Regions from separate parts of the Metabacillus sp. KJ11-3 genome, predicted to be linked through region 1. Evidence: riboswitches for the same ligand, from Rfam matches in the RefSeq annotation. Region 1 holds a riboswitch; the other holds the start of a gene.
What was found. Region 1 has a riboswitch for S-adenosylmethionine ahead of AC0L8O_RS17835 (methionine biosynthesis PLP-dependent protein). Riboswitches for the same ligand answer to the same signal wherever they lie in the genome.

Region 1 (8,202 bases):
AGAAATCCCCTTGTTTTACTCCACTTTTGCGTAATCATTTCTAAGATGAAGATGAGAAGCCCCCAAATAAAAACAGCATAAAATATTTCAGCAATACTAACGTGATCATCAAAAACGGCATTCCCGACCAATTCTCCTAGAACAAGAGCAGAGATAAAGTCAAATGTTGTAATTTGTGTGATTTGTGTTTTACCTAATATTCTTGTGATAACAAATAAAGCAATAAATCCAAAAAATAGTTCAATCGTTATTTGTCCAAAATGCATGTTAAAAACCTCCGTCACACACGTCCATATATAGTATCTTTAGCGTCATAATAGTTTTTATACTATAAGAAATAAGAGAGAAAGAATTGAAATAATAAGAGGAAAGATAGGAAAGAATATAAAAAAATTCTTCATTGGCCGAAGGAGGGGTATACGTGTCTGAAGATTATAACAAACTTACCTCAACTGAAATTGCATCACTATGGACGACCTATATGAATGAGAGCATGGTAAAGACAATGTTATCACATATGCTGATTGATATAGAGGAGAGTGAGATAAGAGCAGGGGTTCAACAATCTTATGATATAGCAAATCATAATTTAAATTTTTTAACAGAATTTTTTCGGAAACATAAATATGCAGAACCGGTGGGGTTTACAAATGAAGATTTATATACAAATGCACAAAAACTATACTCCGACACTTTTATCCTTATCTATATTAATCACATGTCAAAGGTTGCCATGCTTGGGTATTCAGGTTGCTTAGCAATGTGTGTACGAGAAGATACAAGACATTTCTTTACGGAGTGTTTGCAAAAGGCGGCAGAATTATATAACTCCACACTTGAAATTGCTGACAAAAAAGGATTTTATGTCAAAGCACCGTACATAGAAGTACCAGAGAACAGTGATTATGTGGAGACGAAAAAATATCTTAGTGGATTAAATCCTTTTTCAGAGAAACGCCCATTAAACGCGATTGAAATTTCTCATTTATACATGAATATCCAAACCAATTCAATCGGCAGTAAATTATGTTTAAGCTTTGGACAGACATCTCAAAACAAGGAAGTACAGGAATATATGATGAGAGGAAGCGAAATTTCAAAAAAACATGTAAAAATCTTTACGAAAACATTGGCTGAAAGTGATATCCTAGCACCTGGTTCTCCGGATGTTTGTGTAAGTGATTCGACATCACAAACTTACTCAGATAAATTAATGATGTTCCAAATGTCATTGCTTAGTGCAGCAGGTTCAGGTAATTACGCAACAGCGGCAGTAGCAAGTCAACGAGCGGATTTGGCAGTAAATTATGAAAGGTTATCTATAGAAATTGCAGACTTTGCAAAAACTGGCGCGGATATTATGATAAATAACAATTGGCTGGAGCAGCCGCCGGGTTTGAAGGATCGCAAAAAGCTTGTAAAGAAGGATAAATAGAAAAAAGCTAACCCAATGTTAGCTTTTTTCTATTTCCTTGATCATCGTCACATGAGGAATACCTGCGTCCATAAACTCATCAGACACAACCTCATAGCCTAACTTCACATAAAAAGGAATTGCATGTGTTTGTGCGTTAAGCTTTAGTTTGCTTACACCTTGCTGTGTTGCAATTTCTTCTAATTTTTCAACAATCATTCGGCCGGCGCCGTTTTTGCGGCTTGTTGATAAAACACAGATTCTTTCAAGTTTGCCTATGCCGTCAACAACTCGCACCCGTCCTGCACCGGCAGGCTTTTGGTTGTCATCATATAGCACGACATGTGTTGCCTCATCTTCAAGTTGATCAATTTCTTCTTCTACTGGAACTTGTTGTTCATCTACAAAAACAGTGTATCGTACTGAAAATGCATCATCTAGTTGTTCTTTTGTTGTGACTTGTTGTATGTTCAATTATTCGCTTTCCTTTCCGAGTAAAAATGTTTCGTAGACAGTCCAAGTACCGTTTTCTAATTGGTATAAAAGGTGAAAACGATCAATAACCTCTTCATGACGAATGTCCAACATTTTAAGATTTCCCAACACATCTGAATGTTCGTCGTCTGATAGTTTTTGACCAATTGTTATATGTGGAACAAATGCATACTCCGGATTGCTATTCAGTGATCCTGTATGCAGCTTTTCATGGAGAGCTTTAAGCTCATCTGTCGGGTCTACTTTTAAATAAATGACGTTATTCACAGGTGAAAAAGAGCTTACCTTCTTAATGGAAATGTGCAAAGGTTTTGTTGCATTAGCGATGTCACGTAACTCTTTTGCGATAGCTTTAATTTCAGTATCATCTGCATCAAATGCTGTTTTTAACGTTAAATGCGGTGGAACTAAAGCGTAATTCGTGTCATATCGTTTACGATATGAATTGGCAAGATCCTGTAGTTTTTTAGATGGAAAAAGGGCAATTCCGTATTTCATGTCATTCCCTCCTAACGAGTCATTGTAATGTTAGTATATCAAATTTTTGAAAATAAACATATGTACGTATGATGTGTCTGAAAATTACTCAAATATTTGCTTGAAAATCGGCGTTAAAGAAGGCTGCCAATACTTCCATGTATGATCGCCATCAAATTCTTCATAGGTGTATGAAAATCCTTTTTTTCAATCGCTTCTGCAAGCTTGCGGTTTGGTGTCACAAAATCAAGGATCTCACCATGAGTTGTTTTTACAGCTGTTTCTTTCTTTCCGATTTGATGATAAACAATTGGACGGGTAGATGAAGTAAAGTTTTCAACTGCTTCCAATACACCATCATTAACAAATGGGGATTGCAAAATAAGTTTACCAAAAATATTTGGATACATTAAGCCTGTCAGCAAGGAAACGGATGCCCCTAAAGAATCCCCGATAAGAGCACGGCCGTAGCCAATTTGGTAGGTTGGAAATTCTTCATCCAAATATGGAACAAGCTCATGTGCAAGAAAACGTATATACTGCTTAACCTTAACTCCATCAGGATGATATTTATCTCGGCGGTCATCGACATCTTTGTATGGAATTCCTACAACAATAACATTCTCAATTTCTTCTTCTTTCATGAGTGCTTCGAGTTGTCTGCCAACCCGGCCCAGCTTGAAATAATCCTGACCATCCTGTGCAATTAACAAACTATACTTATATAAAGGAGAAAAATTTTCCGGAAGATAAATAAGCAATGTTACTTCTTCCTCTAAAGATGCTGAAAAAAAGGAACGCTCCTTTATAATACCTGTTTGTTTACTCATCATTTCCCTCCTTAATGTATATGTTTGAAACCATTTTCTATTTTAACACGCCTGAGTGGATTCATCCTTAAAAATGCAAATAGAAAGATAGAGAAAAAAGGTTTGAAAAAATGGGACAAGGGAATGTACATGGTAAACCTATTAAAAAAGAGTGAAAGGAGAATCACAATGAAAAAACAAGCCTTATCAAAGAGGACAGTGGTTTTATCCGGTGTTGCGCTATCGACAATAGGTGTTACTTCTTATTTATTAAAAGATGAGAAACGAAAAGATAAAATGAATTATGGAATTCAGCGTATAAAAAATAAAGCAAAAATCCTTTTATCTAGGAAAGAACCAGTTATGGAAAAAGCCGGACATCCCGATCCTTATGATATAGAAGATAATTCAATGGTTGCAGAAGGATCTATGTACTCTGTTAATTATTTTAATGAAAAATCGAAATCTAAGTAGAAGCCGACAAAACGTCGGCTTTTTACGTTCGAATAATTATACAAATCAAACTATTACAATAATTGTATTGCATTCTAAACTCGAATCATGTAAAGTAGTAAAAAAAGTAAACCAAACAATTTCATATATTTCTTATCAAGAGAGGCAGAGGGACTGGCCCTATGAAGCCTCAGCAACCGGTTCATAACGAGTGAAGATCTGGTGATTGATATTTATTTTCTTAGAATATACCTATGTTGGTTTTTAAAAGCACCGACAGATGATGAAAAATGAAGCGAACAAAGCGATTTTGTTTGTTCGAAGCATTTTTCATCATCTGTCGCTGGCTTGCATCGCAAGCCGCAAGCATTGCGTGCTTCTAAAAACCCACTTAAACAAATTAAGTAGGTTCTAAGTTCATAAGTAAATATTAAGCTAACAGATTTTACGAAAGATCTTCCACGAGTGCCAAGGTGCTAAATCCAGCAAGCCACACCAGCTTTATGCTTGAGAGATAAGAAGAAGCGCACTCAAAACAACACAGTCTTCTTCTTAACGGGGAAGACTTTTTATTTTGCCTTAGAAGATAAGGAACGCTTTCTCTCATGTCCATAATGATTAATTCAAACTTTAGGAGTGACAAACATGAGCAAACGAATTGAAACGAAATTAGCCCAAATTGGTAACAGAAGTGAAAATGTAACAGGTACTGTAAACCCTCCAGTTTATTTTTCTACAGCATATCGTCATGCAGGGATTGGAGAATCAACAGGGTTTGATTATATACGTACAGGAAATCCAACCAGATTGCTTGTAGAGCAGGCAATTGCTGACTTAGAGCATGGTGATCGGGGATTTGCTTTCAGCTCGGGAATGGCTGCCATCCAAACGATCATGGCTTTATTTCAAAGTGGAGATGAACTAATCGTCTCATCTGATTTATATGGTGGAACATATCGATTATTTGAAAGAGAGTGGAGAAAGTACGGACTATCTTTTCAATACGATGATTTCACAAATCCAGCGGAAACAGAAAAGTTAATCAATGAAAAAACAAAAGCACTATTTATTGAAACACCAACAAATCCATTAATGCAGGAAACAGATATAAAGGAATTAGCAGCAATTGCAAAAAAACATGAGATCTTAGTGATTGTGGATAATACCTTCTATACTCCTGTTCTTCAAACACCAATATTAGTTGGTGCTGATATTGTGATTCACAGTGCAACAAAATATTTAGGCGGACATAATGATGTACTTGCCGGTTTAGTTGTAACCAAAGGGCAGGAACTGAGTGATGAGTTTTTTCAGCACCAAAATGCGATCGGAGCGGTGTTATCTCCATTCGATTCATGGTTATTAATGAGAGGGATGAAAACATTATCTCTTCGTATGAGACAGCACCAGCAAAATGCTCAGCAGGTTGCACAATTTTTAGAGGAGCATCCTGATGTACTCGATGTTCTTTATCCGGGAAAAGGTGGAATGCTTTCTTTCCGTTTGCAGGATGAAGCATGGGTAAATCCATTCCTTAAAAACTTGAAAACCATTTGTTTTGCAGAAAGTTTAGGTGGTATTGAAAGTTTCATTACGTACCCGGCTACCCAAACACATATGGACATACCTGAAGAAATTCGCATTGCAAATGGTGTCTGTAACAAGTTATTGCGTTTTTCAGTAGGTGTTGAGCATGCGGAAGATATTATAGAAGATCTTACACAAGCATTTAAAGCAATGAAGGGAGCTGTAGCAGTTGAGCAATCATAATTGGTCATTTCAAACAAAACTACTTCATAATGAATCAAAGGTGGATCATAGCACAGGATCGGTAAGTGTGCCTATTCACCATTCTTCCACCTTTCATCAATTTAATATTGATGAGTTTGGGAAGTATGATTATGCCCGTTCAGGAAATCCGACACGCGAAGCTTTGGAACAAGCTATCGCAGAATTAGAGGGTGGATCAAGAGGGTTGGCATTTTCTTCAGGAATGGCTGCTATTTCAACAGCATTCTTATTATTATCGCAAGGTGATCACGTATTGGTCACCGAGGATGTATATGGCGGGACATTTCGGATTATTACAGATGTATTAACTCGTTTTGGAATTGAGCATACATTTGTTGATATGACAGATCTTCATCAGGTTGCATCTGAAATTAGACCAAATACGAAAGTGATCTATATGGAAACACCTTCAAATCCGTTGTTAAAGGTAACGGACATTCAAGGTATTGTGAATTTAGCAAAAGCCAATAATTGTTTAACCTTTTTAGATAATACGTTTTTGACACCAGAACTTCAAAGACCATTAGAGCTTGGTGTGGATGTTGTGCTTCATAGTGCAACGAAGTTTTTAGCAGGTCATAGTGATGTACTTGCAGGACTTGCGGTTGTAAAAGACCCTGAGCTTGGGGATCGCTTATATAAACTACAAAATGCATTCGGAGCAGTTCTTGGTGTGCAGGATGCATGGTTAGTTCTTAGAGGGTTAAAAACATTGCATGTAAGATTGCAGCAATCACAAGCTTCCGCATTAAAGATCGCTGAGTTTTTAGCTGACCATCCAAAGGTGGTTGAAGTATACTACCCGGGCTTAAGCTTTCATCCGGGACATGATACACAGCGATATCAAGCAGACGGACCTGGTGCGGTTTTATCATTTAAACTAGCGGATGGAGATGCAGTAAGAACGTTGGTGGAGAATGTTGAGCTTCCTGTTTTCGCTGTAAGCTTAGGAGCGGTTGAATCAATTCTTTCCTATCCGGCAAAAATGTCGCATGCAGCAATGCCGCCAGCTGAACGTGAAAAACGTGGGATTTCTGATGGATTGCTTCGATTAAGTGTAGGGTTAGAAAAGGTGGATGACTTAATTAAGGATTTTGATGCAGCATTGGAGAAGCTTCCGACTGTGAAGAAGAAGGAAAATGTGAATGCATAAGTTAAGAAGAGAGCTAACTTTTTGTAAAATGGACCCTATAAAATAGACAGTTTTAAAAAAGAGGCTTGTCCTTGAATTTTTTACTGACTCTGTTTTGCAGGGTCTTTTTTTTGTTATATTTTAATTATTCAAATAGGTGAGGGTGTAAAATGGGGAAAAACAAATTTTCAGAAGAACAACAAAAACAGCTACTGTCCAATCCTTTCATCGAAAAAGTAAGTGATTCAAGTATATCTTACACAAAAGAATTTAAAGAACGATTTTATCAGGAATACCAATCTGGAAAAGGACCATCGGCTATTCTGCGTGATATGGAAATTGATCCTACTCTTTTAGGGAAAAGAAGAAAGGACAGTCTAGTTCAAAGAGTTAAAGATTATGCAGAACGAATAGATGGCTATCAAGACATGAGAGGTAAAAATTCTGGTCGTCATTCCATTAAGGAATTATCAAATACGGATCGAATAAAACGTTTGGAACATCAAATAAGGTACCTAAAACAAGAGAATGAATTTCTAAAAAAAACAGAATTTCTAGACAGACAGGCAGAATGGAAGGAAAACCAGAAGCAACGCCAGAAGAAAAATTCAGACTCATCGAAGAAATGACTCTGAGAGATAATAATGAGCTTAATATCAATTGGCTTTGTGAAATGGCAGGTGTGTCTAGAAGTGGTTATTACAACTGGCTTAAGTCCGCAGATAAACGCAGAAATAAAGATGAGCAGGATAAAAAGGATTTTGAATTAATTTTGGAAGCTTATCGATTTCGTGGATATGACAAAGGTAGACGCGGTATATATATGCGCCTTCTGCATATGGGCTTAAGGATGAATCAAAAGAAAATCAGCCGCCTAATGAAAAAGTTCAATTTGTTTTGTCCAATCAGAAAAGCAAACCCCTACAGAAGAATGGCTAAAGCATTGAAGACAGATACCATATCAGAAAATATAGTAAATCGGGAATTTGAAAAGCATGGTGCCGGGAAAATATTCCTTACAGATATAACATATCTTTATTACAATAATGGCCGTAAGGCTTATCTTTCCGTCATAAAGGATGCCTTCACGAAACAGGTGCTGGCGTACGTTCCAAGTGAGTCACTTGAAGTCGATTTTGTATTAGAAACAATCAAAATCCTACTAGAAAACCACGGTGATAGCTTAGAAACTGATGCCATTGTCCATTCTGACCAAGGATGTCATTATACAAGCATCTCTTTCCGCCAACTGTTAAAAGATAAGGAACTTAGGCAATCCATGTCCCGACGTGGTAACTGCTGGGACAACGCACCGCAGGAATCATTTTTTGGGCATATGAAGGATGAAATCAATTTGAAAAACTGTGGTAGTTATACAGATCTCCGTCAGGAGATTGATAACTACATAGATTATTATAATAATGACCGGTATCAATGGAAACTAGCAAAGCTCTCCCCTAACCAATATGCAGAATATCTGAAAACAGGTGAATATCCACTTAAAATATGACAGAATCATCGACATTGACGTCATTGTCCGATTCTTCATTCAAGCTATAATGGATTTCGTATAATTCTTTCTTCAAGCGCTGCCCGTATCGATTCCGTAGAACGGGTAACCACTCATCTTT
Region 2 (8,202 bases), 800 kb from region 1:
GAAATTATAGCAATTGGTCATGTTGGAATTGCCGGAGATAAAACAGCAGCAGTCCTAAGACAGTATGTACCAAAGGTCAAAGAGAAAGCAAAAGCGGTTACACTATCAGAATTATTTCTTCATCCAGAAGACGTGACAAATTTTCAATAATAGAAAAAAAGAGGGACTGTTCTATATTCGAACAATCCCTTGGTTATTAATTTGTTTTGGCAATGCGGTCGATTGCAGTTACACGAAAATCTTTGTCTTCTAATTTCTTCACGACTTTTTGAAGTTTTTGATCAGATAAATCTCCAGATAAATTTAAAATGATCCTTCTAATATACTCATCACCATTATCTAATGTTAACAAACCTTCGATATTAATATCTTTTACAGCAGTTACTAAATCCTTTATTGCACCTTTATGCTCCTTCGTACCAACTGTTAAAAGAACTCCCCCGGTTTTCATTCCGAAAGAATCTTCTAATACATCCATGATATTTGAATGAGTAATAATACCGGAAAATTCATTTTGTTCATTGATGACAGCTAGGAAAGGCAACCGGCGAATGGATAAAAATGTTTTAAAGAAAGAATCGTCTTCAAATATGTATGCATCTTGATTTTTAATGAATGGCTCAATTTGATCTGTTTCCTTTCCATTATGTTCAACAAAATGCTCCAATAAATGGACTTTATAGATGAAACCAACAAATGTTTTCCCATCATCCTTTAAAACGGGTATTGACCTATACCCTGCTTCCTTTAAATATTCATATGCTTCCTTGACAGTCCATTGACTTTCACAATATTTAACTTCAGCTTTGTTCACATAATGATAGCGAACTTTCATAACACAGCCCCCTTGAAGTGTAATTGATAAAAACTTATCATAGCCCTACTTAATAGTAAAGGGCATTTGAAAATATCCGTTTTCCATGTATATGATATGGTGTTGCATTTTCTTTTCCTGTTACATATAATAATAGTAATAAAAACGGAAAGGGTGAATGTTGAGACAATGAAGTTCTAATCTTTTTTTCAGGCTATTATTATTCATTTATTTATTGAATCTTAATATTACCTAGAGAAATTGGATTAGTCTGCATTCTTCAACATTATACATCCCTTATGAAACTTTTTGATATGTTCTTCCATATCAGAAGCCTTTTTTCATATGCATATGTATTTTTAAAAGAATGATCTCTCTAGGGCTAGGGAGGTTTTTTTATGCTTACAGTACGGAATATTCACAAACATTTTGGTGATCTACAGATTTTAAACGATGTTTCCTTTGAAATAAAAAACCAAGATCGAATTGGGTTAGTTGGTATAAATGGTGCAGGAAAATCAACACTTGCCAACTTGATTTACGGCAGAATAGAGCCTGATAGCGGCACAATCGTAAAAGCTCCCTCACTTAAAATTGGTTATTTAAAGCAATCCGTCGATTTTCAATCAGCAGAAATGTTACATCCTTCTAGTGAATTTCTAGAAAAGACAAGTGAATTAGGACTTTCAAAATACCAATCGTGGGATCATGACCGCCTCTCACATTTAAGTGGGGGTGAAAAACTTAAAATTGCTTTAGCTGAAGTTTGGTCATGTCATCCACATATCCTTTTACTTGACGAACCTACGAACCATCTGGATTTTCAAGGAATTAATTGGTTAATCGAACAACTTAAAACCTTCAAAGGAGCTATCGTTGTCATTTCTCATGATCGTTACTTTTTAGATCAAACTGTTGGTCATATTTTTGACCTGGAGAACGGACATCTTACAACTTATGAAGGAAATTACACTTCTTACTTTAATGAGAAAAAGAAACGCAGAGACGTTCAATTCCATCACTATCATAGCCAGCAAAAGGATATCGCAAGAGTTGAAGCTCAAATGGAGCAATTACAACATTGGGCAGGAAAAGCTCACCGTACAATGCGTGATCAAGAAGGAATGAAAGAATTCCATGGTGTGAAAGCGAAGAAAATAGATCGTGCAATGAAGTCAAAAATGAAAAGACTAAAAAGTGAATTAGAAAAAAATAAGGTTGAAAAACCTTCTGAAGAGAAAAACATTGCATTTCAATTTAAAGCAAACGAAAAAAGAGGAAACCGTATCATTGAGGCAAAAGACCTTATGAAAAAGTATCAAACAAGAATGTTGTTTCAGCAAAGTCATTTTTATATTAAGCATGGAGAAAAAATTGGTATTTATGGACCAAATGGTTCAGGGAAAACAACATTAATAAATATGTTAAGGGGAAAAGAAACAATCACATCAGGTAATTTAACTATTAGCTCCTCACTTAACATCGCAAGTTTAAGTCAGGATGTTGCAGATATGGATATCTCGCAAACAGGTTTAGAAGCATTACAGATCTCAGACCGGACACAACTACTTAAAGCCAGAACAACTCTGGCAAATATGGGAATGGACGCAGAAAAACTGAGTCAACGAGTTGGAACTTTAAGTCTGGGAGAGCGGACAAGAATTAAATTAACAAACATGCTAGTTAATGAATACGACCTCTTAATCCTGGATGAACCGACAAATCATTTAGATTTAGCATGCCGAAATCAATTAGAAAAAACATTAAAAGATTTTTCCGGAACCATTCTTATCGTTTCTCATGATATCTATTTTTTACAACATGTTTGTGATAAACTGTTAGTTTTCGAGGATAAAAAAATTAAACGTATAGAAATGTCGATTGAAGAGTATGAGAAGAAACGAACTACACCTCAAAAATCTATTTCTTCTAGCCAAAAGGAAATAGAAGAAGAATTATTGAGAGTGAACACAGAAATTTCTGCGGTACTTGGTGAGCTTAGCTTATTAACACCGGATTCTGAAAAATATGCAATATTAGATCAAGAATTTCTAAAGTTAACAAAGAAAAAACAACACTTATTAAAAAAAGCGGAGAAATAAAATCTCCGCTTTTTTTCGTCTTATTTAGTTAATTCTTGCTCTTCCTTAAAAGGATGTGCCACCCATCCCTCAGTTTCAATAAATAAACGAACAGCTACAACTTGACGATCTTCCATTAATGTAAAGAAATGAGGATTTCCTTCTGGTACAGATATAACATCTCCCGCTTCCAACTCTACATCAAAATATCCTGTTTGCTCGTCACCTTTGATAATAAAAATCCCATGCCCCGCAGTAATTGCACGAACCTCATCCTCAGTATGTGTATGAACATTTTCAAACTTCTTTAATAGCTCTTCTAGGTTTGGTGTCGCATCTGATAATGCCACGATATCCCAAGTCTTGTATCCTCTTCTTTCAGCTAAATCTTCAATTTCCGCTTTATAAGTTGTTAATATTTCTGATTTTTCTTCATCATTTAGAACGAATTTTTCAACTAAATGTGATGGAAGTTTGCTCATATCCCAATGCTCATATAAAACACCTTGTTTTTCTAGAAATGAAGAAACCTTCTCTTGACCTTCTATAACTTCTTTTGTGTTTCTTACTTTAATAACTGCCATTCTTTTCTCCTCCAATATATTAAATTGTTATATAACATTCATTTTTAGCGCACTGCTTTCAAAGCCATCAATTTAAGATGATAGGAAAACAAAAATTCACTAGCTTCTAAGAATTTTTTCGCTTCTAATGCATCCCTTCCCCATACAGTAATACCATGATTACGAATAAGGACTGCACCTGCATCACCTTTAACATATTCACTAAACTCTTTTGCTAATGTAGGAATGTGAGCATGATTATAAATGATTGGAATCGTAAACTCTGCATCTTCATCCCACAAACCATAAGCTTTTATAATTTCCTGACCTTTAAACGTGATCTTTTCATTATCACCATACAGTTCGGAAATGACATTGTTATCGACTGTATGGACATGAAGGCTGCAGCCAGCATCCGTGTTATTAAATATTTCAACATGTAACAGCGTTTCAGCTGATGGCTTTAAGTGAGTGTCATGGACCGGCTGACCGGTGCTATCTACAAGCAAAAAGTCTTCGCTCGTTTCCTTTGTTTTATCCTTTCCACTTGCCGTAACAAGAAACGAAATAGGATCACTATTCACTTTTATAGCCAAGTTACCACTTGTTCCCGGGAACCACTCTCTCTTAGCTAGCACTCTTTTTATATCAGCTAGTTCATCCCAGCGTTGTTCTAGTAAACTCACACACTCACCTCCTCAAACTGATCCAAAATGTTCACCACTTCATAAAATGTAGTAAAGGACTGATGTGGTAACTCTAAATCTATACATTTTTTTAATAACAGATCCCTGGCAATCACAAAGTCCGCCAATTTTGCAGCCTGTAAATCTGTTATTGAGTCACCTATTACGATCTTCTTCTGATTCTCATTTGTAAGCTGACGAATAAGAGACGGCTTACAGCATCCACATTCATTTGCACATAAATCATCACAGCTGTTTGGCCATTCAATTACTATTTTTTCATGAGAAAAATTAGCCACATTACAATAAATTTGATCTTCTTGAACTAATCCGTGAAGAAGAGGATAAACAAAAAAGTCAATTCCTCCACTGACAATATAAAGTGGAATATTTTTATCGATTGTATATTGAACGAACTCACTAAAGCCTGATCGGATTTCAGCATGATTAAGGATATAATCCACAATTTGCGCCTTTGATGAAGAAGGAAGTAATTGAAACATCTTGCCTACTCCTTCTTTTATGGAGATTTCCTGGGATAAAACCCCTTCTTTAAGAGCATTCCATTCAGGTGGAGCGAACTTTTTCATAATAGCTATAATGTTGTCTGTCTCAGTGATTGTCCCGTCAAAGTCACAAATAATTACTGTGTCACTCATTTGCTTACCTCTTTTGCACCCCAAAGATCAATGGCAAGCTTAAGGTTCTCACTTGTTTCGGCAGCTTGCTTTAAGGAACTACCTGAAAGGGCAGCATCTATCGCTGCTCGGAAGGCTTGTCCCCCACCAATTGTTCCATTTGGATGTCCGTGTACACCGCCACCGGCATTAATCACAGAATTGATTCCAAAATCGTTCACTAATAAGGGGACTAATCCTGGGTGAATACCTGCAGACGGAACCGGGAATGCTTGCTTTAGCCCTTCTTGTTTCAAACAGTATTCCGCAATTCCGAGCGCTTCATTTCGATCTAAAGCAACACTTCCATATGGAGATGGAAATAAAGAGAAATCAGCACCAGACATTCTAACTAGTTTTCCTAATAGTAAAGAGCTGGAAAACCCATACAAACTTGATGCTGTTGAAGCACCACTAACAGCCGGATGTGCCATAATCGGTATATTAATTTCCGGATCTTCCACTAAACTTTGCATTACATCCAAACCATATGCAAACACATTAAAAAGCAACACGCTGGCTCCGAGCTCAGTGGCCCTTTTCGCTTTGTCTCTCAGCTCAAATGTTTTTCCTGTTAAGTTTACCGCGTATAATGCTTTACGTCCTGTTTCTTCAAATACTTGTTGTAATACTTCTTTACCAGCTGCAATTCTAGCATCAAAAGGTGTTAAAGGATTCTCAAAGAGGATTTCATCATCCTTTACTAAATCAACTCCACCCAATATTTGCTGCTTCAATTGGTCTTTTAAGTAAACAAGATCTCTACCAATGACACCCTTGAAGATACTCATTAGTAGTGGTCGATCATAAACTCCTACCAAGTCACGGATCCCAGGTATACCGAATTTTGGACCTGGAAATGCTTTCTTCACCTCTTCAGATAACTCTAAATCAAGAAGCTTCACTTCCCCATCAAGAGATAATTTTCCGAAAACAGTTGTTAAAATGGCTGGTATATCATGGCTATAATTTACGCTTGGATAAGCAATTTTGATGATTCCTTTTGTAACATGTTTCCCTAAAAATTGATTTGTTTTTTCACAACTATCAAGCTGACTGACTTCTAATACACGACCTTTATGGGCTTTTAATTGTTCTTGCTCAAGCAATGGAAGATCGGTCCATGAACCAACCGTTAAACCCAATGCAATGCCTTCGGCTTTTTTGTTTAAATTACCTTTTGGATCGTGTACAAGGTATGTAGCAATAACTTCACTCACTGATAACCCTACTTTCTCAATACATCTGACATTATCTGAATCTTTCTATTAATCATACTAATTTTAACATCTTTTATTACTCTATGCCATTTGATTCCTTCTGTAAATCTTGAACATTTCGTTTCATATACGGATTTAAAATTAATACTAAAAAAGCCCCTTTGAATAGATCAAAGGAGCTTTTTGTACGTACAAATGTATAAAGCAATTTCCCTTATCTATCAGCTTATGCTGCAAGAATTAGCACCGTGCTTAACATTGTAATGTTTAAGTCGGTTGCCGGGCTTCATCGGGCCAGTCCCTCCACCTGCTCTTGATAAGAACGAACGTTCAATATATTAAATTAATAAGATTATGACAGAACAAAATATAATCTGTCAAGATTAGAAAATATTTAATTTCTTTATTCTCTCAACTGCTTCTTTTAATCTTTCTTCAGATGTAAGTAAACCAACCCTCACATACCCTTCACCATACTCTCCAAATCCAACACCTGGTGCTACAACAACATGGGCATTCTCAAGCAAAAAATCCGAAAATTCTTGAGAAGATTCAAATTGTTTTGGTACAGGTAGCCATGCAAAAAACGATCCAGCTGGTGCGGTTACTTTCCACCCGATATCAAGGCATGCTTCTATTAATGCATTTCGTCTAGACTCATATAATTCATTTAATTCTTCTACACATGTTTGCGGACTTAATAAAGCATGTGCAGCCGCTTCTTGGATTGCACTAAATACACTTACATACATATGGTCCTGCAGCAAGTTTATCGCCTCAATAACAGATGGGTTACCTACTGCAAATCCAACCCTCCAACCGGCCATATTAAATGTTTTAGAAAATGTGTATATTTCAATTCCAACTTCTTTCGCACCCTTTGTTTGTAGGAAACTTTTCGGTTTTTTCCCATCAAAGCCAATCGCACCATATGCAAAATCATGAACAACACAAATATTATGGTCATCTGCAAACTGAACAGTCTCTTCGAAAAATTCTGCTGATGCTGTTGCTCCAGTGGGATTATTCGGATAGTTAATGAACATTAATTTTGCTTGTTTTACGACATCTTTTGGCAAACTTTTATAATCCGGTAAAAACTTATTTTCCTCCAACAAAGGCATTACTTCCATTTTTGCCCGAGCTAATTCTACACCTGACCAGTAATCAGGATAACCTGGATCTGGTACAAGCACAACATCCCCCGGATTGAGAAGACATTGAGGAACCTCAACTAACCCTGCTTTTCCTCCAAAAAGAATGGCCACCTCTGATTGCGGATCAACATCCACTCCATACTCTCTCTTGTAAAAAAGAGAGACGGCTTCCTTTAAGAAGGTCTGACCCCGAAACGGAGAATACTTGTGGTAATTAGGATTCTGCACTGCCTTTTCCATCGCTTCTACGATATGTGCCGGTGTTGGCTGATCAGGATTTCCCTGCCCTAAATTAATCACATCATGTCCTTGTTCCATAATATCGTTAACTTTTTCAACAAGACTTGCAAAAAACTGCGTTGGTAATGAAGTTAATAATTCTGATTGCTTATATATTTTCATTTTTAGCACCTACTCAAAAAATTCTTGAAATTCTAGTCACAAATCATATATTGTTAGTAACAACTTGTAAAGTAAAAATTTTATAATGAAAGTGTGAACAAAATGAAATCTATCATTACATGTATTCAATTAGACATTAAATTCGGTGATCCAGACTTTAATTATCAACAAGTAGAAGAAAAGATTGCACAAGCTGTTCAACAAGAAGATTCAACAATCGTCGTTCTACCAGAGCTATGGACAACTGGATATGATCTAACTCGCTTAGATGAAATCTCTGATGAAAATGGAGAAAAAACATGCTCATTTTTGCAAAAGCTTGCAAAAAAATATACCATACACATCATCGGTGGATCCATCGCAAAAAAGAGTGACAAGCATGTTACAAATACGATGTTCATTGTGGATAATAATGGGCAGCTTATCCATGAATATAGCAAACTTCATCTATTTAAGCTTATGAATGAACATCACTACCTTACTGCTGGAAAGGAAAAAGGACTATTCGACCTTGACGGCATGAAAGGTGCTGGAGTCATTTGTTATGATATTCGTTTTCCAGAATGGATTCGTGCGCATACCACAATGGGAGCAGAGGTATT

Region 2: linked by a shared signal. The riboswitch ahead of mtnW (2,3-diketo-5-methylthiopentyl-1-phosphate enolase) and the one ahead of AC0L8O_RS17835 (methionine biosynthesis PLP-dependent protein) in region 1 are both predicted to bind S-adenosylmethionine.

Annotation. Positions count from the first base shown of each region.
Region 1 is NZ_CM147865.1:3,588,463-3,596,664, reverse strand. Features, by position in the region: gene AC0L8O_RS17865 (YetF domain-containing protein) at 1-266, opposite strand, end outside; gene AC0L8O_RS17860 (DUF3231 family protein) at 422-1,435, shown strand; gene AC0L8O_RS17855 (GNAT family N-acetyltransferase) at 1,454-1,888, opposite strand; gene AC0L8O_RS17850 (YjcG family protein) at 1,889-2,407, opposite strand; partial or broken gene AC0L8O_RS17845 (esterase family protein) at 2,492-3,216, opposite strand; gene AC0L8O_RS17840 (hypothetical protein) at 3,385-3,669, shown strand; SAM riboswitch class I at 3,799-3,938, shown strand; gene AC0L8O_RS17835 (methionine biosynthesis PLP-dependent protein) at 4,294-5,418, shown strand; gene metC (cystathionine beta-lyase) at 5,405-6,592, shown strand; gene AC0L8O_RS17825 (HTH domain-containing protein) at 6,742-7,200, shown strand; gene AC0L8O_RS17820 (IS3 family transposase) at 7,143-8,081, shown strand; gene AC0L8O_RS17815 (hypothetical protein) at 8,071-8,202, opposite strand, start outside.
Region 2 is NZ_CM147865.1:2,786,851-2,795,052, forward strand. Features, by position in the region: gene AC0L8O_RS14185 (divergent polysaccharide deacetylase family protein) at 1-150, shown strand, start outside; gene cbpA (cyclic di-AMP binding protein CbpA) at 197-835, opposite strand; gene abc-f (ribosomal protection-like ABC-F family protein) at 1,213-2,916, shown strand; gene AC0L8O_RS14200 (1,2-dihydroxy-3-keto-5-methylthiopentene dioxygenase) at 2,937-3,479, opposite strand; gene AC0L8O_RS14205 (methylthioribulose 1-phosphate dehydratase) at 3,524-4,144, opposite strand; gene AC0L8O_RS14210 (2-hydroxy-3-keto-5-methylthiopentenyl-1-phosphate phosphatase) at 4,141-4,803, opposite strand; gene mtnW (2,3-diketo-5-methylthiopentyl-1-phosphate enolase) at 4,800-6,041, opposite strand; SAM riboswitch class I at 6,253-6,364, opposite strand; gene AC0L8O_RS14220 (aminotransferase class I/II-fold pyridoxal phosphate-dependent enzyme) at 6,425-7,600, opposite strand; gene AC0L8O_RS14225 (carbon-nitrogen family hydrolase) at 7,703-8,202, shown strand, end outside.